Regions from separate parts of the Sinorhizobium sp. Y406 genome, predicted to be linked through region 3. Evidence: riboswitches for the same ligand, from Rfam matches in the RefSeq annotation. Region 3 holds a riboswitch; each other region holds the start of a gene.

Region 1 (7,234 bases), 600 kb from region 3:
TGGCCATCGGCAGGTTGATCATGAAAGCGAGCGCGAAGCCGTTGTGCCGATAGTTCGCGCTCTGATCCCACATCATCGGCACGACACGCAGCCGATCGCGGATCCACGAGAACTGCGTGTAGTCCATGACGTTCCAGAAGGCGATGAGCAGCGGCAGCGCGAAGATGAGCCTCGCCAGGCGCTCGCGCCGCGTCAGCCGCGGGAAGTTGCGCCAGGCATATCGCAAGAGAAGGGCGGTCACGACAACTGCGGCGATGACGCCGGCCACGATGCCGACTGCGGTCCATGGCCTGTCCTTCACGAGTACCGGCATCAGTTCCATGATCTGCCGGCCGAAGAGAAAGTCGGTTGGGTAGAGCGGGTCGGAGAGGAAGACCTGCTTTTGCTGGCTGATGAAGGCCGGGATTACCGCAAGAGGGGCGACCAACAGGGTGGCCTTATGTTCCCGGCCCAAGAAAGCGTCGAGCCCAAGCAGAACGAGAAAGAAGACCGCGACCGTGATCCAGGCGGGGCGCGCCGAATCCGCGAAAAAGCCCATGGTGTCGGAGATGGAGTGGCGGCCGACGGCCTCGACGGCGAAGACGAGCATTGTCGCCAGGAATAGCGAGAACAACGCACTTCGCAGGCCGGCCAAGGTTCGGGCATGGCGGACGGTAAAGCTCGGCCTTTCGGCGTAGATGTGAGAATCCCTCCCGGCGATGAATTTCATCGTGGCCAACAGCCCCTTAAGTTTCACAAAAATTTCATCCTATTGTCATACGACTGTCACCTTGAACCGGGGATGAATGGCCGAACCGGCGGCGAGGCGAGTTTGTTCCGGTGGCTGAAAAGACGGCCCTCGGCGGGCGGATAACACTGAGATATTCAGAATATTCGGCGTCAGGCCGCGATTGCGTGTGGGTTTTTTGTCGCCGGATGCGATAGTACGGGTGTCCGACGGACTCATTTGCTAATATCGACAGGCCCGCCATGAGCTCACAAAATGCCGCACCTTCGACGCTACGCATCGCCGTGGCCCAGCTCAACCCGACCGTCGGCGACGTTGCCGGCAATCTCGCCAAGGCGCGCGAGGCGCGGGCAGACGCGGCGCGGCAGGGTGCCGATCTCTTGTTGCTGACGGAGCTCTTCATTTCCGGCTATCCGCCGGAAGACCTGGTGCTGAAGCCGGCGTTTCTGAAAGCCTGCGAGCGCGCGGTCGAGAAGCTGGCCGAGGAGACCGCTGACGGCGGCCCCGGCGTCATCGTCGGATTTCCGCGCCAGGCAACCGAGCGCCGGCACAATTCGGTGGCCGTGCTGGATGCCGGCAAGATCATCGCCGTCCGCGACAAGGTGGATCTGCCGAACTACGGTGAATTTGACGAGAAGCGCGTGTTCGACGCCGGCGAAATGCCGGGGCCGGTGAATTTTCGCGGCATCCGCATCGGTATCCCGATCTGCGAGGATGTCTGGGGTGAACTCGGCGTCTGCGAGACGCTCGCGGAAAGCGGCGCAGAGATCCTGCTTTCACCGAACGGCTCGCCCTATTATCGCGGCAAGGTGGACGTGCGGCACCAGGTTGTTCTGAAGCAGGTCATCGAGACCGGCCTGCCGATGATTTATGCCAACCAGCTCGGTGGCCAGGACGAACTCGTCTTCGACGGTGCGAGCTTTGCCTTCAATGCCGACAGGTCGCTGGCCTTCCAGATGAGCCAGTTCGAGGAGGCAGTCTCGCTTTCGGATTGGACGAAAGGCTCGGATGGCTGGGTTTCGGCCAATGGGCACCAGTCACGGCTTCCGGAAAACGAGGAGGCGGATTATCGCGCCTGCATGTTGGGATTTCGCGACTACGTCAACAAGAACGGCTTCAAGAATGTCGTGCTCGGCCTTTCGGGCGGCATCGATTCGGCGATCTGCGCGGCGCTTGCGGTCGACGCGCTTGGCGAAGAGCGTGTCCGCACCGTCATGCTGCCATACCGCTACACGTCGGAGGCCTCGCTGATGGATGCCGAGGCCTGCGCCAAGGCGCTCGGCTGCCGCTACGATATCGTCGCGATCGAAGAACCGGTCCACGGTTTCCTCGATGCGCTCTCGGACATGTTCGAGGGCACCGAGCCCGGCATTACCGAGGAGAACCTGCAGAGCCGCACGCGCGGGACGATATTGATGGCGATCTCCAACAAGTTCGGTTCGATGGTGGTGACAACCGGCAACAAGTCGGAAATGTCCGTCGGCTACGCCACGCTCTACGGCGACATGAATGGCGGCTTCAATCCGATCAAGGACCTTTACAAGATGCAGGTCTACGGGCTGGCCCGCTGGCGCAACGGCACTGTACCACCCGGCGCGCTCGGCCCTTCCGGCGAAGTCATTCCGCGGAACATCATCGACAAGGCGCCATCCGCCGAGCTTCGGCCGAACCAGACCGATCAGGATTCGCTGCCGCCTTATCCGGTGCTTGACGACATCCTCGAATGCCTGGTGGAAAAGGAGATGAGCACCGACGAAATCGTCGCACGCGGCCACGAGGAGGCAATCGTCCACCGCGTCGAGCACCTGCTTTACATCGCGGAATACAAGCGCCGGCAGTCGGCGCCGGGCGTGAAGATCACCAAGAAGAATTTCGGTCGCGACCGGCGCTACCCCATCACCAACCGCTTCCGCGACAGGGGATAGTCCATGCGCAGTTCGGTGGAGATCTTCGACATCGCGACGGCTGAGACCCGCGTGGTCTGGCAGACGGAGCGGCTGGTCGAAGCGCCGAACTGGTCGCCGGACGGGCGCTTCCTCGTCTTCAATGGCGATGGACGGCTCTATCGCATAGCGCTCGACGGGGCGCCGGAGCCGGTCGAGATCGACACGGGCTTCGCCCGGCAGTGCAACAACGACCACGGGATTTCGCCGGACGGCACGACGCTCGCCATCAGCGACAAAACCGAATTCGGCAAGTCGGCGATCTATCTCCTGCCGGTCGAGGGCGGCGCGCCGCGGCTCGTCACACCGAAGCTCCCTTCCTATTGGCACGGCTGGTCGCCCGATGGCCGGACGCTGACCTATTGCGGAATCCGAGACCAGGTCTTCGACATCTACACGATTTCCGTCGGGGGCGGCGAGGAGCGCCGGCTGACGTGGGGTGAGGGCCGCAACGACGGGCCGGACTGGTCGCCCGACGGCAAGTGGATCTATTTCAACTCCAGCCGCACCGGGAGCATGCAGATCTGGCGGATCCGGCCCGACGGCAGCGATGTTCAGCGCATCACCAACAGCCCCTATGGCGATTGGTTTCCACATCCGTCGCCGGATGGCCGAAACCTCCTGGTACTCTCCTATGACGGCGACGTCTCCGACCACCCGCGCGATCTCGACGTGCGGCTAAGGCTGATGAAACCGGAAGGTGGCGATCCGCGCGTCCTCTTCGAACTCTTCGGCGGGCAGGGAACCATGAATGTTCCGAACTGGTCACCATCAGGCGAAGCCTTCGCCTACGTGCGCTACCGGCCCGCGCAGACTCAAAGAGTTGCAGCGACCTTTGGCGTCTGAAAGACGCGCGGCGCTGTAAGGCATGCCTTGCCTTTCGTGGGTGCCTGTGTCCATATGGCGCTCGTCAGGTGCCCGCAAGCGCGGGAGAATCGGGAAGTCGGTGCAATTCCGGCACGTGCCCAACGCTGTGACGGGGACGGCCACGCCAGTCATGCTCTGAAGAGATTCGGAGCCTTGCCACTGAATCCTCAGGCGATTCGGGAAGGCGGCGCGGCCGGACGAACCGGAGTCAGAAGACCGGCCTGGCAAGATGGACCGGCCCCGCGCGGACGGCGGGAGGTTGTGCATTGTTGGGGATCGAACGATGCTGCCTGACCCGAGCGGCTGCCTTGTCGCAGCTGGAGCCTTTTCGCCGGACGAGCGTGCCGCCGTCTACCGTGCGATCGAGACCCGCCGCGACGTGCGAGACGAATTTCTCTCCGAGCCGCTGCCCGAACCCCTGATAGCACGGCTGCTGGCCGCCGCCCATAATGCGCCGTCCGTCGGCTTCATGCAGCCTTGGAACTTCATTCTCGTGCGCGGAGAGGAGACGCGGGAGAAGGTGTGGCAGGCCTTCCAGCGCGCCAACGAGGAGGCCGCGCGAATGTTCGCGGGCGAAGCGCAGGCGAAATATCGCGCACTCAAGCTCGAAGGAATTCGCAAGGCGCCACTCAGCATCTGCGTGACCTGCGATCGCACCCGCGGCGGCTCGGTCGTCCTCGGGCGCACCCACAACCCGCAGATGGACGTCTACTCCACCGTCTGCGCGGTGCAGAACCTCTGGCTCGCCGCGCGCGCCGAGGGCGTCGGCGTCGGCTGGGTCAGCATCTTTCATGAAAGCGAGATCAAGGCCATCCTGGGCATACCGGAGCACATCGAAATCGTCGCCTGGCTATGCCTCGGTTTCGTCGACCGGCTCTATCAGCAGCCGGAATTGGCGGCAAAGGGATGGCGCCAGCGACTGCCGCTCGCAGAGCTGACCTTCGAGGAGGAGTGGGGCATTTCCGCGGACCTTGATGCAGGTCGGAGGTAGCGCGCTTTTTCAACGTCTTGCCTGGATAAGATCGCGTGAAAGGTGAGCGTCGTCAATTCTCCTGTTGCGGCTGAAAGCTTGGTCCCAAGGGGTTCTTGAGGTCGATCGCGCTTTCTTCCGGCGGCAGGAAGGTCGGACCGACAATGCGCACCTTGGCGCTCTTCGGGTCGTAGGGGCGCTCTTTCGTTGGCCTTGCGGCCGCGCCTTCAGTCGTCATTCCCACCTTGGCGCCGCCGATCGTCACGACCGAGGGGCTCGCCGCGAGACTGGCTTCGGAGGTGCTCTCCCGGTTCGTCCGCCCGGCTGCCTTTGCGGGCTTGCAGCCACAGGCGCCTCGTGAAGCGACGTCGCGCGTGCGGTAGGCAAAGGCCGTCGGCAGTTCGCGGTAGGGCCTGCCGGTCGAAGCCGAGACCATCTGGTCGCTCTCCTCGGTGGCAAGCACGTGAAAATAGAGTTCGGTCTCGGTCTGGGGGCAACGGGCGCGGCAGAGCTCGGCGTCGCGCGGGAAATCAGCCGGCGAGGCATTCGACGAGATTGGGAAGAAAGCGCCGTCGCAGGTGCGCACGCACATGGTCCGCAAGCGGCCGTTCCCGTATCCCTCCATCGGCGAGAAATCCTGCATCCCCGGCTCTTCGAAGAGCAACGGATAATCCTCGTCGTCCGGTGCCAGATCTTTGAGGATGTTGCGATGGATGTCGGCCTCGGTTGTCGTCGCGAACTCGTCCAGCTCGTCCCACTCGTCGCCGCGCACCGGAATGCAGCCGTTGATCTCCATCGCGGCGAGAATGCGCCGGCGCGCGTCTGCGCGACCGTTCGACACCAGCTGCTGCCGATGGACTTTCAATTCCTGGAGATTGGCCTCCATCCGTGCGATCGTGTCGTCGAGTTCGGCGCAGAAGGGAGTATTGTCGTCGATGACGATGATGCTGCCGCGACTGCATCCGAGCCGCCTGCGCTCGTTCCTGGCGCGTCGAAGCTCAATGTTCTGGCGGGAAATGGCGCCGGTGAAATCGCTGAGGTTTGCATTCGAGCTGAACGTGGTCGGCATGCCGGCGAGGCGGGCCTGAAGCCGTTCACAAACGCTCGAAGCCGAAGCCTCGTTTGCCGTAGCCAATGCCAACGGCAGAAGCGCAGCCGCAAGCCATGCGATGCCGCGGGGCGCATTGCTCGGAGATCCCGACACTTTCCTCTTCCTGCATTCCGGCGGAACGGCCGCCTCAGCGGCCGCAGCCTTTTCTCTGCCTCCATTCTAGAGTCTATGCAGGCTGGCGCAACCGCAACACGCCCTTTGCGTTAATGGCGCGACTCGCAATGGAGGCCAGGCCGCGCTGCGAACATACAGCGCCGCGCGTCTTTTCAGACGCGCAAAGGTCGCTGTACCGCTTTGAGTCGGCGCATCGGCCCGAAAATCGAGTGCGATTTTCGGGCCGATGCGCTGAAGCGCGGCCCCGTGAGGTGACCGTCAGGCCGCCCTTGCTGTCTCCAGCGAGATCGGGCGTTCCAGAACCGTGCCCTCAATCGCGGCGACGGCCTTCATGGTTTCGAGCAATCTTTGCGACACTTCCCAGGCGATCGCGACCGCATGGACATTACCGATCCGTTGGGGATCGCCGATCCGGTCTCCGGGGCATCCCATCCGCCGGAACATCCGCTCCAGGAATACGTCGGTCACCGTCACGATATGCGTGATGCCGGAGCTCAGACTCAGTTCGCCGACGCCGCACATGAGTTCGGCCGCGGCAACCGTAACCTGGTTCGACGCCCGGTCCTGCGAGATGTCCGGATCGATGCAGAATCGGCTCGATTCCCACACTTCTGCGCTGCGGATCTCCGGGTTGTCGCCGAGCAGGATCGGGAAGGTGTCGTCCAGCATGTTCGGGCCGAGCGTCGGCAGAAGCCGCAGCGAGCCGCGCAGTTTCCCAGTCTCCGGCGAATAGGACATCACATAGAGCGGATTGGCCTTGTCATAGTGGTCGATTTCCCACTCGCCCTCGGTCTTTACGTCCCATTTCAGGAAATCATGGAAGACGCGCTTGCGCAGCCGAAACATTTCATCGACGGCCTGTGGGTATCGTCCGCGAGCGTTGCCGTTCACTATTCTGATCATTTTTCGCTCCATCGTCTCCGTTCGATGGCGCGATGCTGGCAGGCTCCGACGACACATGTAACTGTCGATAGTGACAGTTCAATTGCTGCCGTTTTCCCGGTAAATTTTGGGGGGTGGTGTACCGATTTTCAGGTCGGCTCGGAAATCAGCCCGTCAGATGGTGGGGATCAAGGCATGGCGAACGGCTTGCGCAACGGCCTGCGTGTTCGACACTACGTTGAGCTTTCGTCGGGCGTTGGTCATGAAGAAACGGACCGTGCGCTCGGAGATGCCGAGGATGGTGGCGATTTCCCAATAGCTCTTGCCGGCTGCCGACCAGGTGAGGACCTCGGTTTCACGCAAGGTCAGTCTCATGTCGCGCTCGTCCATGGCCCCGGGCATCGCCGAATGCTCGAGCATGGAGGCGTGAAACAGATTTGCGGCCAGTTGGAAATCACGCAGATGGCGGCGGCGATAGTCGGACCATTCCGCCGGCGAAAGATTGGAACTGATAGCGAGAAGCGCCATACGACTGGCTGGAGACGGAAGCGGCAGAGCCACGCCCTCCGTCGACAGACCGATCTCCTCTGCCGCCTCGAAGAGCGGTTCGCATTCGGGAA
Region 2 (7,234 bases), on a different replicon from region 3:
CATCCATGACGATCTCGCCGGTGACAGAAGCGCGCAGCGACAGCTTGCCGCCGATCTTCGGCGCCGACAGGCCCGTCATACCCTTGTCGAGGATGAAGCCGCGGATCTGACCGCCATGCGCTTCCGACTTCGCCCAGACGACGAACACGTCGGCGATCGGTGCGTTGGAGATCCACATCTTCGAGCCCCGCAGACGATAGCCGCCCTCGATCTTCTCGGCGCGCGACTTCATCGAACCCGGATCGGATCCGGCATCCGGCTCGGTAAGCCCGAAGCAGCCGATCAGCTCGCCCGAAACGAGACCGGGCAGGTATTTGTCGCGCTGCTCTTCGGAGCCATAGGCGTAGATGGGATAGATCACCAGCGACGACTGCACGCTCATCATTGAGCGGTAGCCCGAATCGATGCGCTCCACTTCGCGCGCCACGAGACCGTAGGAAACGTAATTGGCGCCGGCCGCGCCATATTTGTCCGGCAGCGTCACGCCGAGAAGACCCGCTTGGCCCATCAGCCGGAAGAGGCCCGGATCGGTCTTCTCTTCGAGATAGGCCACCTCGACGCGCGGCAGGAGTTCTGCTTCCGCGAAGGTCCTGGCCGCATCACGGATCATGCGCTCGTCCTCGGCAAGCTGGTCGTCGAGGAGAAGGGGATCGTCCCAGGCGAAAGCGCTGCCTTGTGATGAATGCACGGATGGGTTTGTGGTCACGGATTCTCTCCCGATATCTTTTACGCCCCGATGATCTCGAACGGTAAGCCGATTTTCCCATGTAAGTACCGCTTGTTGCCGTGCGGAAAAAGCCGTATTTGCGTGTAATATCATTCATGGAATGCATAGCTGAGATGCGCCCGCGCCGGTTCCTCCCCTCGATAAGCCTTTTGGCCGCCTTCGAGGCCGTCCTGAAGACCGGCTCGACAGCGGCGGCAGCGCGCGAGCTCGATCTGACGCAGAGCACGGTGAGCCGTCTCGTCCAGAATCTGGAGCAGCAGCTCGGCCGCCAGCTTTTCGAGCGGCACAGGCAGAAGCTGATCCCGACGCAAGCCGCCCACGCCTATGGCCGGGACGTGACCCGCGCGCTCGATCTCATCCAGCGCGGCAGCATGGAACTAGCCGCAAATCCGGGTGGCGGCACGCTGTCGCTCGCCATCCTGCCGGCCTTCGGCACGCGATGGCTGGCGCCGCGGCTTGGCAGGTTCCTGGTCAAACATCCCGGCATCACGATCAATCTGGCAACGCGTCTCAAGCGCTTCAACTTTGCCGTCGAAGGCTTCGATGCCGCCATCCATTTCGGGGCGGACGATTGGCGCGACGCCGGCCACATGAAGCTGTTCGAGGAGCGACTGACGGCCTGCATCTCGCCAGCGCTGCTCAAGGACCATCCGGTTGCCGACGTTGATGGGATGGCCGGGCTGCCGCTTCTTCAACTGGAGACGAGGCCGAACGCCTGGCGAATCTGGTTTGCCGCCCATGGCGCGGAACCAACAAGCGTTACCGGAATGCTCTTCGACCAGTTCGCGACCATGACGCAGGCTGCGATCTCCGGCCTCGGCGTGGCGCTTCTTCCGGATTATCTGGCAGACGCCGAGATAGCGGAGAAACGCCTCGTTCCGCTCTTGAAGAGGGGGGTGCCAGGCTCGGGATCCTATTGGCTGGTCTGGCCGCAATCGCGGGCCAGTTACCCGCCACTCGAATCCTTCCGCGCCTGGCTTGCCGCGGAATTGAAGCCGCAAGCAACGTCGGCTTCCTGACCGCGGACGCGCGGCAGGGCCTACCCTTGACCAGTCGGGCTCAACTATCTATGGAGTCTCTCGACGGTTCCCCGACGGTGAAGCGAAGGGGATTAATAGGGAACACGGTGCGGACGACCCAACAGGGACCAAAACCGTGGCTGCCCCCGCAACTGTGAGCGGATTGCCGTCCATCCTCGTGGCGCCTCGAGCGCCGTGCCACTGTGCCAACCGGCACGGGAAGGCAGATGGACGACAGATATCCGTAAGCCAGGAGACCTGCCGTCATGCGTTCGCTCCAATGTCCACGGGCGGGGATGCCCGGAACAGGATATGCCATGACACATTTTCGCGCCTGGCTGCGCCTTCCTGAATTCGTTCCTTCCCGTTCGAGCCGCTCGCTCGAAACCGCTGACTGACGCGGCGCGACAGTTCCCGCCGTCCGCGCCGTGCGGCCGGTATTCTACAATCGGGGAGATCGATCCGTGACCATCATTCCTAACAGTCGCGGCAGCCTTATTGCCGTCGCTACGCTGATGTCGACTTTCGCCTTCGAGGCTCAGGCCGCCGAAACCACCTATCCGCTGACTATCACCAATTGCGGCCGCCCGATTACCTTCGATAAGGCGCCCGAACGCGCCGTCTCGATCGGCCAGAGCAGCACGGAGATCATGTATCTGCTTGGCCTGCAGCACCGGATGGTCGGCACCGCCGTCTGGCTCGGCCCGGTCATCGAGGGTTACGAGGAGGCCAATGCCAAGGTCGAGCGTCTTGCGGACAACGATCCGAGTTTCGAGAGCGTCGTTGCCAAGAAGCCCGACATCGTCACCGCGCAGTTCCAGTGGCACGTCGGGTCCGAGGGCATCGTTGCCAAACCGGAGCAGTTCGAGGAACTCGGCATTCCGGTTTACACCTCGCCGGCCGATTGCGTCGGCAAGGACAATACGGGTGGAGGCGATGGCGTTCGCCACGCGGTCTTCACCATGGACCTGATCTATCAGGAGATCGCTGAACTGGCGCAGATCTTCAACGTCCAGGAGCGCGGCGAGGCGCTGGTTGCAGAGCTGAAGGCCCGCGAGGATGCTGCCAAGCAGAAGATCGTGTCGGCGAACGGCAAGCTCTCGGCCGTGTTCTGGTTCTCGAGCGCGGAGCTCGACATCGACCCCTATGTCGCCGGCAAGAACGGTGCTCCCGGCTACATCATGCGGGCGCTTGGCATCCGCAATGTCATCGACAGCGAGGAGGAATGGCCGACCGTCGGCTGGGAAGCCATCGCCAGGTCCGAGCCGACGATCATCGTCGCGGGCAAGATGGAGCGTCGCCGTTTCCCCGCAGACGACATCGCCGTCAAGCACCAGTTCCTCAAGTCCGACCCGGTGACCAGTCTCATGCCGGCCGTCAAGGAGGGCCGCGTCGTCGAAATGGACGCCCAGGCGATGAACCCAACGATCCGGACCATCGAAGGGATCGAGGCCCTGGCCGAGGCTATCGAAAAAGCCGGCCTGACCCAGTGAACAGGATGGTGGGCTCCCTATCGAGGACAGGCGCCACAGTGCTGGCGCTTGTCCTGCTGTTCTCGGCGCTCTGGCTGGGTGCGGCGATCGGCGAGACGGCGATCCCGATGGATGTCGTCGCCCGGACGATCGCCAATCGGCTATGGCAGGCGGGCTATCCGCTCGATCCGATCAACGAGGGCATCGTCTGGAACTACCGTTTGAGCCGCGCCGTGGTGGCGGCGTGCTGCGGCTCGGCGCTGGCACTTTCCGGCGTCGTGCTGCAGTCGCTTCTGCGCAACCCGCTCGCCGATCCGTATATTCTCGGGATCTCGGCGGGAGCATCGACGGGCGCGGTCGCCGTTGCCATCCTGGGTTTCGGTGCCGGTCTGTTGACGCTGCCGCTGGGGGCCTTCCTCGGCGCACTTCTCGCATTCGGGCTCGTCAGCCTGCTCGCAATGCGCGCGGGCAGGGGGCATGGTGCCATCATACTCGCCGGTGTCGCCGGCTCGCAGCTCTTCAACGCGCTCACCTCCTTCATCGTCACCAAGGCGGCCAACGCGGAGCAGTCGCGCGCGATCATGTTTTGGCTGCTCGGCAATCTGTCTGGCGTCCGTTGGCCGGATGTCTGGCTTGCTCTGCCTGCCGCTGTGGTTGGCCTTCTTGCCTGTCTCTGGCATGCACGCGCCCTCGATGCATTCACCTTCGGCTCCGAGTCCGCCGCTTCGCTCGGCATACCCGTGCGCCGCGTCTGTGTCGTGCTGATCGGCGCATCGGCCATGATGACGGCGGCCATGGTCAGCATCGTCGGGTCGATCGGCTTCGTCGGGCTCGTCATCCCGCATGCGGCACGGATGCTGGTGGGCGTCCGGCACGGGCTGCTGTTGCCGGCATCCGCTTTGACCGGGGCAATCTTCATGGTCGCCGCCGACGTGGTTTCCCGCGTGATCATTCCGGGCCAGGTGCTGCCGATCGGCGTGGTGACGGCGCTTGTCGGAGCGCCTGCCTTCGCGATTATCCTTGGCCAGCGGGGAGCGGTTCGATGATGCTTTCGGCATGCAACGTCTCATGGTCCACGGGCGGAATTTCCATTCTCGAGAACGTCTCGCTCGACGTCGTCCCGGGAGAATTTCTCGGCATCGTTGGACCGAACGGTTCCGGAAAGACGAGCCTGATGTCGCTTCTTGCGGGTCTCCGGCGACCGAAGTCGGGTCGTGTGCTGCTGGACGGCCGGCCGATAGACGGGCTCGGACGCCGTGAGGTCGCCAGGTGCATAGCCCTCGTCGAACAGCAGGCCGAGACGAGCGAGCGCATATCGGCGCGCCAGGCCGTGGAGCTCGGCCGCACCCCACATCTCGGACCGCTCGCACCATGGTCGGCGGAGGATGACGAGATTGTCGGCGCGGCGATCCGCAACGTCGACATGGAGCCATTGGCGGCGCGGCAGTGGCACACGCTCTCGGGGGGAGAACGCCAGCGTTTGCACATCGCCCGTGCCCTCGCGCAGCAGCCGGAAATCCTGCTTCTGGACGAGCCGACGAACCACCTCGATATCGGCCACCAGATCGGCCTGCTGCATCTCGTCCGCCAGCAGCAACTGACAGCCGTGGCGGCGCTTCACGATCTCAACCACGCAGCGATGTTCTGCGACCGAATTGCCTTGATGAGCGGCGGCCGCATCGTTGCGCTGGGCCGCCCATCCGAGGTCCTCAGCGCAGAGCGGATCTGTTCCGTCTTCGGGGTGGTGGTCGATGTCCAGCATGAGGGCGAGGGGCGCTGTTACATCCGCTACTGCGCGCCCGGTTCGCCGGCCGCCGAAAGACCGAAGCTCAGGAGGATCTCATGATCCTTGCCCAGACGCGTGATTGCGACCATCGTGGCAAACTCGACACCGGCTATGCGGCGGTGGTTTCTTTTCGACCGAAAAGACGGCAAGTGCGGTAGTGTCGTGCTCCCGCGGCCGCTGCCAGTCGTTATGGCGCGGGACAAACTTTGTGCCGATTTCGGCTCGCGCCGCCGCAATCTTCCGGGCAAGCGCCTCACATGCCGGCGCCTTGCGAACATAAGCAAAAGAGGGCAGGGTTCGACATGGTGCGAGCCCGTCGCTGGGCGTTCCACCGGGTGGGAATGCTCCCGCTATATCGGCGAGCGCCGATAAAATGGGGCCGTAGGGCGGGCGAAAAATGAATAACTCCAAACCTGACAGGCTTCACCTGACCTTGGCCGAGCTGATCAGCGACCAGATCGAGAAGCGCCATGCAAGTGAGCTTAGAGCAGTACTCTCAACCGGTAACGAGATCACGATGCATGGAACGTTCACGGTGGGCAGTGACTTCATCATCTACAGAACGACGAAAGACGCCAGCGGGAAATGGGCAATGACGCCGTTCGCGCATATCGTACAATTGGTCATCTGATTTCCAAGCTGCGCGGCTACCGCCGGGACGACACCGAATGTCAGCCTATCCAGGTGCATCCCCGGGCGTGTTAAGAATACGCAGCGCCCGCACCGCATTCTTGGGGCTGAGCCCTTCCATCTTCCAAGGGCCGATCTCTGCTGTATCCCCGGTTAGGAGATAATAGATCGTATAGGTTCCGTCTCCATCGAAACGGCGGCCATATTGATCGCGTCGTTCGGATCTGTTCGGCGGGCCCCCCGCGGATTCCCATGCGCTGATGGTGAGCGCGTGTTCTTCGTGTTTGCTTCTCATCTGCGGCTCTCTTCGCGCCGGTCGCCTGCGCCACGGCGCTCCTCAGTCAACGGAAGCCAGGCCCCGTTCAGTCGGCTTGGGCCAAGCCCGCAACGGTGGCCTCGCGCTTGGATGTTCGGGAAGCGAGATCAGCGAGTTTGGTCCATTTCCTCTTGCTAAGCTGAGACCAGCATAAAAAGAGCATAACGCCATATGCGTCGACTGTGGCTTTACTATGAAAGTCGGTGAAAATCTGGTCTTTGAAAAGATTTATTCCTGGGTCCAGCAAAGATAAAAGTGAAACAAATCGAGCATTGTTATTCTCAGTAAGTGTGCGGCGAGCACCAGTTGCAATTAGGATAAACAAGCGGAATTCGTTGTTTACTTTACGTCTTTTATGGCGCACTTTAAAAAATCCGGATTGGCATTGGCTCCTGGTCGGAGCAGGGGCCTGCAAAGATCCCCCTAATCGACCCGATTAGAGGGAATGAACTCATGACACTCGGCCAAATCGCAGAGTGGACAAGACGCAGCGCGATCGGTCAGCCGCAGGAATTTGCGAAGTGCGCCGAGCTTGTGGCAACCATCATCGTCCACATCGGGTCCGACCGCAGGTCCTCGGCCAGGTCAGAACGAGGTTGCCGTCGCTCACTTCGTGAAGCGCAGCGGAAGCCGCGCTCTGGGCATCTAGAGCAAACGAAAACTGGGAAAATCGCTATGAAAAACCTCATCCCCGCCCGCTTCTACACCTACGATTTCACACGCCTCTTCGTATCGCTTGCCTTTACGCTGGCGATTGCTGTGATTGTCTATTCGGTCCTGTTCGGACGCATCCTGTAGACATCTGAGCATGGGTCGTGTCCGTGCCCCGTCTGGTGATGGTCCTGACCCTAAGCTCTGAACGCTGCCAGTTCGCGGGGAAGGGAGGCGACTCGCTCACGTTCTGCAGCCTAACATTGCATTTGGCCATTCCGAAAACAAAAAGTTGACGTGGCCGCCGCTCTCGTCTATGGGAGGACATCGATACTTTGTTTGCCGATATTTGTTTTTGCCGCGCCTTGCGCGTCTCTTGACGAACTTCCCTCTCTCAAAAGTCGAAACCCCGCTGTGCGCCGCCCAGCGGTGATCAATGTTGCTAAGAAAGGGTTCGTTATGACCACTGGCACAGTTAAATGGTTCAATTCCACCAAGGGCTTCGGCTTCATTCAACCTGACGACGGCAGTGCCGATGTGTTCGTTCACATCTCTGCTGTTGAACGCGCGGGCCTGAATTCGATCGTCGAAGGTCAGAAACTCGGCTTCGAGCTCGAGCGCGACAACAAGTCG
Region 3 (7,234 bases):
GGGCGGATGGCTTTCACCGCGTGTGCTGAGTAAGAGAGGCGGCCTTTGCGCCTCGCATGAGACGGGCGGCGCTGGAGTGTGAATGGTGAGGAGGGTGCAGGGCCGATGCGGGAGAGCGGGGGATTTGCGGCGTCGATCGATTGGCTCACGGCTGCCTTTCCGGAAGTTGGCTGCTCGCTCGAGGGGCCGATGGGCTTCGCGGTCACGGCCGCCTTCTGGGCGGAGGGCTCGACCGGAATGGAGGCCTGCCTTGCCTATCAGGACCGCTTCGCCTCCGGGATGGACGACAAGATCCGGGCGGCGCATCTGATCGCCTTCTACTGTCACCCACTCGGCCTCGCGATGGGCGCTGTCTATCTCGCCACCGGCCTTGTGCCCCGGATCGCGGGGCTCCGCTTCGAGACCTATCCGCGGATCGATGGCGGGCGAAGCTTCGAGGCTGGCCGCTTTCATTTCCTCCTCGATGCGCCGTCTGCGGCCGCCGGGAAAGGTGAGGAGGGGGAGCAACAGTTCCACGATGGCTTCGTCCTGCATATGAAATCGATCATAGCGCTCATCAAGCGCCGCTGCGGTCTTTCCGCACGGGCGCAATGGCGGCTTGCGACCGACGGCCTGGCGGGCGCTTTCCTGGAAATCGGGCGTCTGCGGGGGGAGCAGGCGGTCGCGATCGAGCGGGCTCTCGCCATCGTCAAACGCGCGGGCTCACCGCTCGCGTCGCGCGACCTGCGATATGAAGAGATAAGCGTCGAAACCCCGGGCGGTGCGCTTTGTCGAACCTATCGGATGCGCAGCGGCTGCTGTCTCTACTATCGGACGGAAGGCGGCGATTTCTGCGACACCTGCGTGCTGCTGAGGGCCGAGACACGGCGCGAGAGATTAAAGGCGCATTTGCTTGAGCCGGAGGGGAAGTCGGTTGGATGTGAAGTGGTGGATTGTCACCCACGATAGAATGGACGCACTCACCAAACTGACTGAGAATGCCCTTAGCCGAACCAAGCCCCTCCCCACAGGTGGGAGGGGCTTGGAGCCCGCGGCGATCGCCTGCGCTCCCAATACCCTTAGAGCATGATCCGACCGGAGTGAAACGAGGATCGATAAGATCATGCCTCAGAACGAAAGCGTTAGAGCGCCGATCTGATCCAGTCAGATCGAAACGCGCTCTAGCGTCTGCTCCAACTGGCGAGATTTGGGTGGAAACGGTGCGGCCGAGAAAGGGGTTGGGGAGGGGTGAGCCTGCTTAGCCGGCCTTCACGACCCGGTCGTTGATGAAGCCCGAAACGATGCCGAGGACGATCCAGAAGGCGAGTGTCGTGGCTAGTGCCGCAACCGCGAATTCCGCGCCAAGGACGGCCGGAACGTTGCTCGACATATCGAGCGGCTGCGGCGCGCCATAGGCGTGAGGTGCGGCGATCAGCACGAGGCCCGCGACCTTCGAGCCCAGTTCTCCGCGCAAGGCCAGCAGGTAGAGACCCGCGGCAGAGAGCAGCACGGTCAAGGCCCACCAGACCTGGCGCTCGCCAAGGTCGGCAGCCGGGAAGCCGGGCAGCTCCGGCGGCAAACCGAGCGCCGGCAGCATGTGCACGGCTAGCCAGCCGCAGGCGCCCCAGAGCGCCCCGTTTGCAAGCGTGATCCGATGGCCTGTCATGATGCTGATGCCGGCAAGCAGCAGCGAGAAGCCGGCGCCCGTGACCAGGTTGGCGAGCAGCGTTCCTGAAAAGCGGCTCATGCCGAACAGGATTCCGCTCTCCTCCTCGTGTCCGCCCTCATGGGCATAGGCGGGCGTTATCGGCGAAACGAAGGCGAGAAGTTTTTCGAGCGGCGAAACACCGTTCAGAGACGAATGCTCCTCGTGACCCGCAGCAGGCTGCTCTCCGCCCTCGAATTCCTCGGCATGCAGGATCAGCGGCGTGACGCGCAGTTCCTGGGCGGCGGTCATGAAGACGCCGGCGATCAGCCCGGCCACGATTGCGGCCAGAAGTGTCTTGACGATCATGTGTCGATTTTCCTCAATGCAGCGCTTCCCCTACTGCATGTCTCCTTTAATCGTCCTCGATTTAACGACAAAGACATGCAGCAATATAAGGTGCTACAGCGACCTTTGCGCGTCTGATAACGCGCGCGGCGCTGTAGGGAGCACGGTCCAGCCAACGCAGTCGGGCACCCCTACAGCGCCCTGCGCCTTTCAGAGCGCACAAAGGACGCCGATGCGCGAGCCGCGACATCATGCCGGATGGCATGCGCACATGCTCGGAGCGCCTGACGGCTCTGTTCAGCTTCGATCCGGAACGCGCAAGGCGTTCCATTGGCTTAGTGGCAGGGGAAGCCGTAGGAATGGCGGGTGTCGTGCGCCGTGTCGTGGAGCACGGCCGAATTTGCAAGGCCTGCACCGAAGACGAGGAAACCGCCGATCATAAGGGCAAGAATGCCCGCAACCAGACGATCGCTGAGGGAGAGCGAGACGCTCGAAACGTTAGACGTAGCCATGACAACCTCCGTGATGGCAAGGGATGTTCCCGATTGGGCGTTGCGCCCGCATCGATTGGCAGGTTTCCTGGCTCGCGGCGTCAGGTTTACACCAGGGATTTGCCTCGCCTTCCCAGATCGAACCGCCCTCTCGCGGTCCTTCCCAGTGGCTTTTTCCGGATCGCTCCGGAACGGCAAATTCACACCGCACTACAGTCGCGGGGTCGGCCGTGATTAAGATGCCCAGCTTGGGTCCACCCGTCACGTTCCCGTTTACTCCCGAAGCGCGTTCGCTTTCCGGGAACCAATCGATCCCCGATGATTAGGTGCGGCCGCGCCTGATGTCAATCGAGCCGGACCCGTAAAATGAACGGGATTGATGCCAGGCGCGGGCTTGCGAAATGGCGGGCGGCCGATCTTTCCAAAATGGTGCTGCGCCTCGTGACTGTATCGCGCCTCTCGTCTATCTCTGCAGTTGCGTTCCCGTTCCGAGCGCTTGCAGTTCCCGCTTGCTCGATCTGGAGATAAGTCATGGCAGCTTTCGTTCCCGGCCTTGCTTTTGCAGCCGCCATCGGTTCCGGCCTGATGGCGGGGCTCTTCTTCGTCTTCTCGGTCTGCGTCATGCGGGCCCTGTCGCGGCTTCCGGCGGAACAGGGAATCGCCGCCATGAACGCCATAAACGTGGCGATCCAGAACCCGTTGTTCCTGGTTGCCTTCATGGGCACCGCGATTCTCGGCCTGGCGCTGATTGTTGCTGCTTTCATAATGGGCGAGAGGGGGAGCTACCTGCTTGCCGCCGGTGGGCTCGCCTATCTCGTCGGCACATTCCTGGTGACTGTCATTTTCAACGTTCCTTTGAACGATGCGCTCGCAGCGGCGCGCGGCGAGGCTGCCGCAGCGCTCTGGCAGCAGCGCTACCTGACCGACTGGGTTCGCTGGAATCATGTCCGCACTATCGCCTCGATCGGGGCGCTGGCGCTTTTCGTGCTCGGCCTCGCCCGCAGTTGAATCAGGCCGTCGTCAAGGCATTGGCGAGGTCGGCGACGAGGTCGTCCGGATGCTCGATGCCGATCGACAGGCGGATGGTCGATTCGAGCACGCCGATCCGGCGCCTGACCTCGATCGGCACGCCCGAATGGGTCATGGCGGCCGGGTGGCTTGCGAGCGATTCGGTGCCGCCGAGGCTGACTGCGAGCTTGAAGATCTGCAGCGCATTCAAGAAGCGGAAGGCCGCCTCCTGGCCGCCGGCGATGTCGAAGGAGAATGTCGAGCCGGCGCCGGTGCACTGGGCGGCGAAGACACGGCCGGCATTCGATTCCCCGTCGTCGAAGGGCAGGTAGTGAATGCGCTCGACCTTCGGATGGTCGCGCAGGAATTCGGCGACGATACGGGCGTTGTCGTTCGCCTTCTCCATCCTGACCGACAGGGTTTCGAGCGATCGGCCGATCATCCAGCAGGAATGCGGGTCGAGCTGAGTGCCGATCGCCCCGCGCAGCGCCTTCACCTGTTTGACGAGGGCCTTGGAACCGAGGACCGCGCCGGCGATCAGGTCGGAGTGACCGCCGACATATTTGGTCAGGGAATAGAGCGAGAGGTCCGCGCCATAATCGATCGGGTGCTGGAACACCGGGCCGAGCAGGGTGTTGTCGCAGGCGAAAATCGGCCGGTGCCCCATTTTTTCGCCGATCCCGTCGGCGATGCGGCGGATCAGGGAGATGTCGACGAGGCTGTTGGTCGGATTGGCCGGCGTCTCGATCAGAATGAAGGCGACGCGGCCTTTCTTCATCGCCTCCTCCGCCGCGCCGTTGACCGCCTGCTCGTCTATGCCGTCGGCAAATCCAACGGCGGAGACGCCGAGATTCGGAAGGGTTTTCGCCAGCAGCGTTTCGGTGCCGCCGTACAGCGGCTGCGAATGCAGGATGACATCGCCCGGGCGAACGAAGGCGAGCAGCGTGGTCGCGATCGCCGACATTCCGGAGGAAAAGAGTGCGCCCGCTTCCGCCCGCTCATAGACGGCGAGCCGGTCCTCGACGATCTCGCTGTTCGGATGGTTGAAGCGGGAATAGACGAGCCCGGCGCCGACGCCCGCCGGCGGTTCGCGCCGGCCCGAGACGAAGTCGAAGAAGTCGCGGCCCTCTTCCGCCGAGTGGAAGACGAAGGTGGAGGTGAGAAAGATGGGCGGCTTGACCGCGCCTTCGGAGAGCTCGGGGTCGTAGCCATAATTGAGCATCAGCGTTTCGGGATGCAGTTTATGATTGCCGATATGGGTCTTTGATGGGTGCGGCGCGGTCATTGCTTTCTCCTCCGGGTGAACGGGCCTGGCTCTTTCAAATTATATCAAATGCTTGGACCGGTCCTGGCGATTTGCAGCAGCTTGATCATGGCCGGCGCAGATTTCCGCCGGTATCGAGGAGATAAGGCGCAGAATATCGCCGGCGAGTTCGATCGGCGGATTCCTGGGAGTGAACTCGAGCTGGATTGCCACGGCGGTCTGCGGGGGCGGGTCTGTCTATGGCCTTCAAAGGCTCTCTGCCGCCACGAGCATTGAAAATGGGAAAATTGGCCTAGATTCAAAGAACTAGGGTGGGTCCGTGGCGCATTCACCGTCACCGGGCGCCCGGCGCTCTGGGAGGACGGCAATGGATTTCCTGCAAGCGATCGAGGCCACGGAGTCCTGGCTGCGGACGATGGTCTTGAATGAGTGGACTCTCTACCAGCTGGCGTTGATCGCGGTCGGCTACCTGGTTTCCCGCATCCTGGCGAAACACATAGAGCCGGCGGTGGAAGCACGCGCGCGCACGATCAAGGGAAATCCGGACCTGCTTCGCGTGATCATCGCCTTCATGCGGCGGCTCAAATGGGTCTTCCTGATCATCTGGTTGTGGATCGCGGATGTGCTGCTGTTGCGGTATGGCTGGCCGTCCTATCGTTGGCTGGTCTCCACCGCGCTCACGCTCGCCGCCGCGTGGTTCGTCATTTCGGTGCTGACGCGGATCATCCGGAACCTGGTGCTGGCGCGTGTGGTCGCCGTCGCCGGCTGGTCTTACTTTGCGCTTTATGCACTCGGGCTGGACGAGGTCGTGCTGGCGGCTCTCGATGGCGTGGCGATCAATCTCGGCGCTGTTCGCCTTTCGATGTTGATCGTGTTGAAGGCGATCGTCCTTTCCGCCGCGCTGATCTGGGCGGCCGTCCTGATCGGCAATGTGACGGCGCACTGGATCGACCGCTCCGGGGATCTCACGCCCTCCTTCAAGGTGCTTATCAGCAAATTGATCAAGATCGGGCTGATCATGTTCGCCGGCGCGGTCGCGCTGTCGGCAACGGGGGTAGACCTGACGGCACTCACCATCTTTTCCGGCGCGGTCGGCGTCGGTATCGGCTTCGGCCTGCAGAAGGTCGTTTCCAACTTCATCTCCGGCATCATCATCCTGCTCGATAAGTCCATCAAGCCGGGCGATACCATCACGCTTGGCGATACGTTCGGCTCGATCCGCGACCTCAGATCCCGCTTCGTTTCCGTCATCACCAGGGACGGCAAGGAATATCTCATTCCCAATGAGGACTTCATATCGCAGCAGGTGGTGAACTGGTCCTTTTCCAGCGAATATGTCCGCATCGAAGTGGACTTCGGGACCTCCTTTGACAGCGACCCGCACGAGGTCGTGCGCATTGCGATCGAGACGGCAAAGGCCACACCCCGGGTCGCCAGCACCTACGCCCAGCCGGTCTGCTGGATGACCGGCTTCGGGGCATCGTCGCTCGATTTCAAGCTGCGGTTCTGGATTTCCGACCCCAGCAACGGACTGACGAATATCCGCGGCCAAGTGTTGCTTGCCTTGTGGGACGCTTTCAAGGCGGCCGGCATTTCGATCCCGTTCCCGCATCGCGAGATCATCATGAAGACGCCGGTCGAGGTGACTCGCGGCCCGAACTATGCCGACAAGGCCGGCGCTGCGGAGTAGGGGCCGGATTGCGGCAATTGACTGTGCCGGCTCATGGGGCGACATTGCCGCCGAGACTGCGCGCCTGCATGTTTCCCCGATCGGAATCGGCTTCTGGGCGTCAGCAGGGCGGACAGAGGTTTGCATTCCCCGGACGACAAACGGAAGTGACGATTGCGGCGGCGACGTATGGAGTGGAGGTCCGCGATGGAACGGTTTCGGCAGACGGAACTATCGGGTAGGACGCGGCCGCTGCCGCATCCGGTGGGCGGCTTCCTGCGTTCGTTCTCCGCGTCCGGCATGCTCGTCGGCGTCCTGTTCTTTGCGGTTTCGCTGACGCCGAGCCTCATTCCGCGGCCCTATGCGATCCAGGGAGTGATCTCCGGCGCTTCGCTTGCGGCCGGCTACGCGATCGGCGTGTTTCTGCGCTGGCTTTGGTCCTTCTTCGAGTTGCGCGAGCCTTCGCCGCGGCGTCAGCGCACGCTGAAGATTGCAGCAGCGATCGTCTGCATCGCCGCGGCGGCCGTGTTCCTGTGGCAGACGACAGCATGGCAGAATACGGTGCGCAGCATAATGGGGCTCGCGCCCATCGAGAGTGTTGAACCCGTCAAGCTCGGCCTCGTTGCAGGTCTCGTCTTCCTGCTGCTCGTCCTCACCGCGCGCTTGTTCCGGCTCATCTTCCGCGTCATTTCGCGCTGGTTGGAACGGTTCCTCACACGTCCCGTCGCCAGGGCGATCGGCGGCCTCATGGCGATCATGCTCTTCTGGTCGCTCGCCAACGGCGTCATTTTCAACCTCGCGCTGCATGCCGCCGACAGTTCCTTCCAGAC
Region 4 (7,234 bases), 320 kb from region 3:
ACCCGATATACATCATGACCAGGATGGCGCCGGTGATGATGATCTGGGTGGCGATGAAGCGCGCCATGCCGACATAGCCGGCAAGCGCGATGGCGACCAGCGCCGCGCCCATTGCCAGAAGCGATGCGGATATGATGCGCGGCCACGGGCGACCCGGCGCGTGGAGAGGGTCGTCGCGCCGCAGGACCGGCCGAATCCAGGCCATCGACATCAGGATGAGCCCGATGATGATCGACGCGACGAAGCTCTTTGCAACCGTCAATATCACGGGCGAACCAAGCGCCTCACTGATGCTCCCGAGCAGATAGTCGAGGCCGTTGACGAGCGCCATCGCGAAGATCGGCACCATCAGCACCTTGGCACCACGGTCCGAGACCCGCACGAGCCGCCATGCCGAGTGCGTTGGCGACAGGACGGAACTGGCAAGGCTCGTCACGAAGAACAGCACGACGCCCATGCCGAGCGTCACGGCAACGATCGGCGCGATATCAGGCCTGAGCACGTTGAAGCTGTCGAGGAAGAAATAGCTCGAGGCGGCGAAGGCCGTCAGCGCCATGGTGGGAATCATCGTCGACCAGAATGCCCGCGACAATTGCCGGAAATAGGTGGGCTCCTCGTCGTGACGCTGGAGAAAGGGAGCGAAGAGCCGATATCCCCCGGCGAGGAAAATCAGCGCCGCACAGAGCGACAGGAATATCGCGCTGAGGAAGGGCAGGCGCTTGTAGTTCCAGGCAAAGGTCAACCAACTGCTGACGCTGCGCCACAATGCGGTGGCTTCGGCCGCCGTCGCTGTAAACGCCTCGCTCAGCATCTCCGCCGAAACGTTCGTATGCCTCAGCAGCGTAGTGGAGAACAGTGCCCGACGTGTCGCGGTTATCGTGCCGGCAAGCCGTCGCGCCTCGCCGGCAAGACTCTCCGCACGGGCCGCGATCGCATTGATCGCCGCCCGTTCGGCAAGCAGTCGTTGTCGCTCCTCCGTCACGATTGCCGCCTCCGGCGGCTGGTCCTTGCCCGGCGGCTCGCCAAGCTCTTCCAGGCGCGCCTTGATTTCGTCCAGTCGTGGCCGGGTGGCCGCGGCGGCCGAAACGATCTCCTTGGCAAGAGCGTCGGCCTGTACCTTCAATTCGGCAAGGCGGGTGTCATCGTCTTTTGCATTGGCAACGCGCTCCCCCAGTCGCTTGAGATCGCGCTCGGCTTTGGTCAGTTGCGCTTCCGCCTGCTGCAGCACCGGCGATGCGGCAGCTCCGGCGCCCGCTTCACCCCGCGGCGCCGGTTGTCCCGACCGGGCAGGCTCGGCTGCCGGGGCGGGCGATTGTTGAGCGGGCTCGCTTTGCTCCACGGGCCGAGCCGCGTCCTGGGCCGTCGCCGGCGCGCCGCCGGCGAGCGCCAGCGCAACCAAAGCAAACAAGAGGGCGGTCAATTGTGCTGCCGAACGCAATTCAAGATCCTTCGCAATCCGTCTATCGCCGATGGGGTCGCCAAAGCGAGCGCCATCATGTCCGATCTGCATACGCAACAAGGCGAAAAGATGCAAAACGGCATCTTTTGCGACTTGCCCGTCAATGACCGCCCGCGCGTCTTTTTCGGACGCATTCAGACGCACATGCAGCGCCGCGCGTCTTATTAGACGCGCAAAGGTCGCTGTAACACTTTGAATTGCTGCATGTCTTTGTCCTTAAATCGAGGTCGATTAAAGGAGACATGCAGTAGGTCGCCGCATTCTTTGAATCGGCGCATTGCGCGCTTTGCGAGGACCGTCACTTCGCTCCTATGCCCTGAAGCGGAGCACCGTCAGAACCCCGCGCCAGGCTGGGCCAGATAGGCCTCCTCCGCCGGCGTCGACCGGCGCCCGACGATGCCGTTGCGATGGGGAAAGCGGCCGAACTGCTCGATGACCTCGCGATGGCGGATCGCATAATCGAGATAGTTGGGCTCGCCGAGCTCGGTAAAGAGCTTCACCGACATCGTCTGATCGGCGAGGTTCTCGGAATGCTCGAACGGCATGTAGAAGAAGGCGCGCCATTCCGGCGACACCGCCTTGTCGGCGCTGGCGCCGATGGCAAGCTGTGCTTCGCGCAGGGCGAGTCCGTCGGTCGCAAACGCCAGCGGCGATCCGCGATACATATTGCGCGGGAGCTGATCGAAAAGAATGATCGCGGCGAGCCAATTGCGCGGGCTCGCCCTCCAGACATCGTCGACATGCCTTGAAAGCGCCAGATGCGCATCCCGGAAGCGCTGCACGCACTCGCGATCGAGTTCGGCGCTCGGCGTGAACCAGTGCTCGTAGGAAAGCTCCCCGAACCAGAAACGCAGCACGTCCTCCGGTGTGCAGTTGGTGCTTTGGTCAGTCATTCCGGCCCCTCTCCTTCTGACGGTCGCGAGTGGTCAGATAGGCGATCGACTCCACGATTTCCAGCCGGCCCTCGGCGGCCTCCATCACTGGAAATGCCCGGCAAGCGCCTCGGAGACGATCAGCGCCGCCGGAACGCGGGCGAGATTGCCGCCGCCGGCGGCGCTCGGCCCGCCGTCCACGCCGCCATTCGCATAGGCGACGGCGAAGCCGACGAGATCGTCGATATTCTCTTCGGCCGCGACATCGCCGAAGAGATACGTCGCCCTGCCCGATGCCTGGAAGGCAATGGTGCAGGGACGGGTGCAGGCGGCCATGCACACCGTCCCGGCAATCGCGAAATCATCGGCGAGCGGCTTGCCGAGCGCCGAAATGCTGCCGTTGAGCATGGCAAGCAACCGGGCACCCGGTAGGCACGGCCCGCCTGTTAAGTGGCACTCGGTCGAAAGCGTTATCTTGTGCGCTGATTGATGCGAATTCGCCATGGCTGTTCTCCGCCGGCCCCTGCCAGCTTTGCAAGGGGGCCGCAGAGAATGGCGAAACTCGAAACCGACGATTGACGCCGGACAGAAGCCGCTTCTTTTCCATCGGAACACCCCGTCCGTTGTGGTTGATCGGTTCGATGGCAGGTCTCCTGGCTCGCGGGTCGCGGCGCATCCACGTCTTCCCGGCCTCCCGGCCAGTGACATGTTGTGGATGCGCTTTCCGCTCACAGTTGCGGGGGCAGCCACGGCATCGGCCCCTTTCGGGCATCCTCACCGCGTTCCCTTTTCAGCCGCTGCCGAGTTTCGGCAGCAGCACCATCACGCCCTTGGTTGCACGAGTCTCGGCTCGATGCAATGGGGTCGGGATAATGATCGACAGTGCCGTCCGCCCTTCTTCGCTGCTCCTTCGCGATCACGGCGGAAGACCGGCTCGCTATTGCAGCGGCCAGAACCACATCAGCAAGGGCACCGTGGCAAGGATGATGACGATCGACAGCGGCAGTCCGAGCCGCGGATAGTCGCCGAACCGGTAGCCGCCCGGGCCCATCACCAGCGTATTGCACTGGTGCCCGATCGGGGTGAGGAAATCCGAACCGGCGCCGATCGCCACCGCCATCAGAAAGGCGTCCGGCCTATAGCCGAGCGTGGCGGCGAAGCTCACGGCGATCGGGGCCATGACGAGCACGGTCGCGGCGTTGTTGAGAAACGGCGTCACCGCCATCGCCGCAATCAGGATGAGCGCCAGCGCCCCGGCCGGCGGCAGGTTGGTGGCTATGCCGCCGAGCCAGCCGGCGATCAGGTCCGAGCCGCCCGTCGTGCGCAGCGAGTCGCTGACGGGGATGAGCGCCGCCAGCATCACCAGGATCGGGCCGTCGACGGCCCGGTAGACGTCCCGCAGCGGGATGACGCGGAAGATCACCATGGCAAGGGCCGCAGCGAAGAAGGCGACCGGCACCGGCACCAGGCCGACCGCGGTCGTCGCCATCGCCGCCGCCAGCAGCAGCAGCGGCAGGGTGCCGCGCCGGATCGTGCCGAGCAGAATCTCGCGCTGCGCCAGCGGCAGGCAGCCGAAGTCCTGCAGGAAGACCGGCAGCTCGCTTCGCGCCCCCTGCAGCACCACGATATCGCCGGCCTGCAGCCGGATGCTGCCGAGACGCTGTTTCAGCCTCTCGCCCTGCCGGCTCACCGCAAGCAGATTGACATTGTGATTGTTGAAGAGCGCCAGCCGCTCGGCGGACATGCCGATGAGCGGCGAATTGCTGCCGATCACCGCTTCGATCGCCTCGATCTCCGCACGCGTCTTGTCGCCCGGCATCGGCAGCCGGTCGCCGGCGATCTTCAGCTTCGCCTGGGAGACGATGCGGTCAAGCGCCGCCGGTCCGCCTTCGAGCAGCAATATGTCGTCCGTCTCGATCACCACATCGGGTAGCGGCGCCAGATGCGTGCCGCGCCGGAAGATCGCGATGACGACGGCGCCGCCGTCGCCGATCCTGACGAGATTGCTCACGGGCTTGCCGATCGCCGGCGAACCGGGCGCGGCCACGGCTTCCGCCGTATAGTCGGTGATCTCGATCGCCTGATTTACCGAGACCTCCTGGCTCTTTCGCTCCGGCACCAGGCGATAGGCAAAGAGCAGGAAAACGCAGCCGACAAGGGCAAGCGAAGCGCCGACCGGCGTGAAATCGAACATCGAGAAACTCTCGCCGGTCAGTTCCGCACGCATCCGCGAGACGACGACGTTCGGCGACGTGCCGACCTGCGTCATCAACCCGCCCATCAACGAGCCGAAGGCCATCGGCATCAGGAAGACCGAGGGCTGCACCTTCGAGCGCCGGGCAAACTGAAACGCGACCGGGATCATGATCGCCAGCGCGCCGATATTCTTGATGAAGGCCGAGAGCACGGTGACGGTGACCACGAGCAGTGCAAGCTGCGCCCTGACCGACTGCAGCTCCGGCAGGAAACGCTGGATCGCCGCATCCACGATGCCCGAGCGGGCAACGCCGGCGCTGACGATCAGGGCGCTCGCGACGATGATGACGATATCATCGCTGAAGCCGGCAAAGGCACCGTTGAAAGGCACGATGCCGACCGCCACCGAAAGCATCAGCGCCGAGCAGGCGATGACGTCGTAGCGAAATCGCCCCCACACGAAGAAGACCATCATTGTGCCGATGACGATAAACGAGAGAAGCTGGTCGGCGGTCATAAGCGAGTACCTGAAGCAACGACTGGTCGGACACGGGCCCATTTTTCGACAGACCACCCGGCCGGTCTTGGACGGCGCATCGCTTGGACGGCCGCCCACCGCCTGGCGAGTCTCCCCCTACATCCTCTGAAGCATCCATCCGATGCAACTGAAATATCGCGGAACTCCCCGCCGGGCGCCCGGTCCTCACCAGGAAACTGCGCCGTACCCCTGCCTTTTCTTGGATCGCGTTCGAAGAAAGGATAAGATGTACGAGCAGTTGAAGAACCGGCAATGGTTCTTCGCCTTTGAATTTCGCCTCGACCGGATGCCATCAGGAACGCCGGCATGAAGATCGTCCTTGCCGTTCTCTACGCGACGCTTGCGCTCGCTGCCTGCACACCCACGACACGGACGGTCGGCTACGGGCCCGGCCTCGAGCCGATCCCCGGCAGCATCACCTATGGCGGCCAGCCGCGTACGAAACTGACCAAGGCGCCCGTCGGCAGCATCGTCCCGCACCACTTCTTCGACCGATATGGATATCGGGTCCACGAAACCTACATCATCGAGCCGGATCGCTCGCTGCGCCTGACGAGCCGCCGCATAGACTACGATGTCTTCGACCATTGAATTGCAAAGGAGGGCGGAACAATGCCCAGGGCCCTGAAAAATGCGATCCCGTTGCTCGTCGCGGCACTGCTTTCGGGCGCCTGCACGGTGAGCTATGCCGGCGGCTACAGCGGCTATCACCCCTACGGCCTCGAACCCATTCCCGGCAGCATCACCTATGGCGGCCAGCCGCGCACGAAGCTGAAAAAGGCGCCCGTCGGCAGCATCGTCCCCCATCAGTTCAACGATCGTTTCGGCCGGCGGGTCTACGAGACCTACGTCATCGAACCCGATCGCTCGCTGCGCCTGGTGGATCGTCGCTACCGCGACTTCTTCCCCTTCGATGATTGAGGGGGAGGCCCTCAGCCCATCCGCATCAGCGCCAGTCCGCGCTTCACCGCATCGGCAAAGGTCACGCCGAGCGAGGCGCCGCCAATGCCGATGACGCCGAGCGCGCCGAGCCCCATCAGCTTCCATTTGCGCACATCCTCCGTCACCGGCTTCATCTCGAGGATGTCGTCCCGCGCCGTGGCGACGGCGCTCTCGAGCGTCCCCACCCGCCCCGCCAGTTCCTCCATCCGGCGGCTCATCGAGGCGCGCGCGGCATCGCTTCGGTCCTCCGCGCGGCGAAAATCCTCGCGCAGGTTCTTCACCTCGGCAAGGAGCGTGCCGAGCTGCTGGTGCACATGCCCGTCGATCATTCCCGCCCCTCCCCCTGACCCCGCCTTTCCTGCCGCCCTCGCCTTTCCTCCCGACCCCGCCCTTCCCCATGGCTTGCGCATTCCGCCTTCGCCCATACCGCCGCGGCGCAGAGGCCGACGACGGTCCGGTCGATCTTCCGCTGGTCCGCCGCCGTGGCGCCGCGCGCGCCGATGAGGTCAGTCCCGACCACCGGGCGGAGCCCGGCGACACTCGCCGGCCCCGAAGTTCCACAGGCCGCCGCCATCGATGCAGCGGTCAAAGTCGCTGCGGCGAGCAGCCGATTGCAAAGCCGCTTCATTGTTCTGCCTTTCGATTGTTTGCGTGACCGACCGGGCCCCCTCCTCGCGGATCTGGAGCACCGCCCAGGCGACGGCGGCGATGAGCAGCGCGCCGGCGGCGATCTTCACCCCACCCGGCATCATTTCATCCCCAGCGCCTGGCGCACCGCCGGCATGGAGGTGATCGCGTAAGCCGCGAAGCCGACGATGACGGTGAGGATCGCGAGTTGCACCCGCCAGTCGAGCGCCACGAGGTTGAGCTCCTTCAGCGCCGTGACGATCGAGCCGCCGGCGGTCAAAAGCCAGGTCCAGAACCGGCCGGACCGGCGGATCGGCTTCGGCCGCACCGGGCCCGCCGCCGCGTCCTCCCCCACCTCGGACGGCCGCGCCGCCGCGAGCACCCGCTGCAGCACCGCCTCCACCCGTTCCGGCCGCACCAGCGCTTTGTTGAGCCCGTCGCCGGCATAATAGGACTGCCCCCGCCTCACATGCCGCACGGCGCCCCGCGTATCCGCCAGCACGGGCAGCGACGCCCATTCCTGCGCAAGGCGCCGGCCGAATTCGCTTGGCGTCATCCGCCCGGCCGCGAAGTCCCTGTAGCCGCGGCGCTTCAAGAGGT

What was found. Region 3 has a riboswitch for cobalamin ahead of AC4P1R_RS10560 (CbtB domain-containing protein). Riboswitches for the same ligand answer to the same signal wherever they lie in the genome.
Region 1: it holds a riboswitch for cobalamin, as region 3 does, so the genes downstream of both, bluB (5,6-dimethylbenzimidazole synthase) here and AC4P1R_RS10560 (CbtB domain-containing protein) in region 3, are expected to answer to the same signal.
Region 2: it holds a riboswitch for cobalamin, as region 3 does, so the genes downstream of both, AC4P1R_RS24290 (ABC transporter substrate-binding protein) here and AC4P1R_RS10560 (CbtB domain-containing protein) in region 3, are expected to answer to the same signal.
Region 4: it holds a riboswitch for cobalamin, as region 3 does, so the genes downstream of both, AC4P1R_RS09040 (DUF1636 family protein) here and AC4P1R_RS10560 (CbtB domain-containing protein) in region 3, are expected to answer to the same signal.

What each region holds. Positions count from the first base shown of each region.
Region 1 covers NZ_CM178974.1:1,607,109-1,614,342, reverse strand. The annotation lists gene AC4P1R_RS07740 (LTA synthase family protein) at 1-709, opposite strand, end outside; gene AC4P1R_RS07735 (NAD+ synthase) at 970-2,652, shown strand; gene AC4P1R_RS07730 (TolB family protein) at 2,656-3,516, shown strand; cobalamin riboswitch at 3,566-3,776, shown strand; gene bluB (5,6-dimethylbenzimidazole synthase) at 3,821-4,528, shown strand; gene AC4P1R_RS07720 (DUF2865 domain-containing protein) at 4,581-5,711, opposite strand; gene AC4P1R_RS07715 (acyl-homoserine-lactone synthase) at 5,991-6,635, opposite strand; gene AC4P1R_RS07710 (helix-turn-helix transcriptional regulator) at 6,789-7,234, opposite strand, start outside.
Region 2 covers NZ_CM178975.1:1,576,032-1,583,265, forward strand. The annotation lists gene AC4P1R_RS24280 (acyl-CoA dehydrogenase) at 1-610, opposite strand, end outside; gene AC4P1R_RS24285 (LysR family transcriptional regulator) at 841-1,746, shown strand; cobalamin riboswitch at 1,794-2,026, shown strand; partial or broken gene AC4P1R_RS24290 (ABC transporter substrate-binding protein) at 2,289-3,239, shown strand; gene AC4P1R_RS24295 (FecCD family ABC transporter permease) at 3,245-4,264, shown strand; gene AC4P1R_RS24300 (ABC transporter ATP-binding protein) at 4,261-5,064, shown strand; gene AC4P1R_RS24305 (hypothetical protein) at 5,402-5,635, shown strand; gene AC4P1R_RS24310 (hypothetical protein) at 5,681-5,929, opposite strand; gene AC4P1R_RS24315 (hypothetical protein) at 6,626-6,748, shown strand; gene AC4P1R_RS24320 (cold-shock protein) at 7,061-7,234, shown strand, end outside.
Region 3 covers NZ_CM178974.1:2,205,166-2,212,399, reverse strand. The annotation lists gene AC4P1R_RS10575 (glucoamylase family protein) at 1-82, shown strand, start outside; gene AC4P1R_RS10570 ((2Fe-2S)-binding protein) at 106-948, shown strand; gene AC4P1R_RS10565 (CbtA family protein) at 1,238-1,993, opposite strand; gene AC4P1R_RS10560 (CbtB domain-containing protein) at 2,308-2,484, opposite strand; cobalamin riboswitch at 2,525-2,787, opposite strand; gene AC4P1R_RS10555 (anthrone oxygenase family protein) at 2,995-3,471, shown strand; gene AC4P1R_RS10550 (cystathionine gamma-synthase family protein) at 3,473-4,756, opposite strand; gene AC4P1R_RS10545 (mechanosensitive ion channel family protein) at 5,103-6,425, shown strand; gene AC4P1R_RS10540 (alpha/beta hydrolase) at 6,612-7,234, shown strand, end outside.
Region 4 covers NZ_CM178974.1:1,884,005-1,891,238, forward strand. The annotation lists gene AC4P1R_RS09025 (mechanosensitive ion channel domain-containing protein) at 1-1,438, opposite strand, end outside; gene AC4P1R_RS09030 (hypothetical protein) at 1,496-1,627, shown strand; gene AC4P1R_RS09035 (DUF924 family protein) at 1,792-2,352, opposite strand; gene AC4P1R_RS09040 (DUF1636 family protein) at 2,437-2,835, opposite strand; cobalamin riboswitch at 2,958-3,170, opposite strand; gene AC4P1R_RS09045 (SLC13 family permease) at 3,269-5,044, opposite strand; gene AC4P1R_RS09050 (hypothetical protein) at 5,372-5,656, shown strand; gene AC4P1R_RS09055 (hypothetical protein) at 5,690-5,986, shown strand; gene AC4P1R_RS09060 (DUF1515 family protein) at 5,998-6,336, opposite strand; gene AC4P1R_RS09065 (hypothetical protein) at 6,333-6,581, opposite strand; gene AC4P1R_RS09070 (hypothetical protein) at 6,514-6,756, opposite strand; gene AC4P1R_RS09075 (lysozyme family protein) at 6,756-7,234, opposite strand, start outside.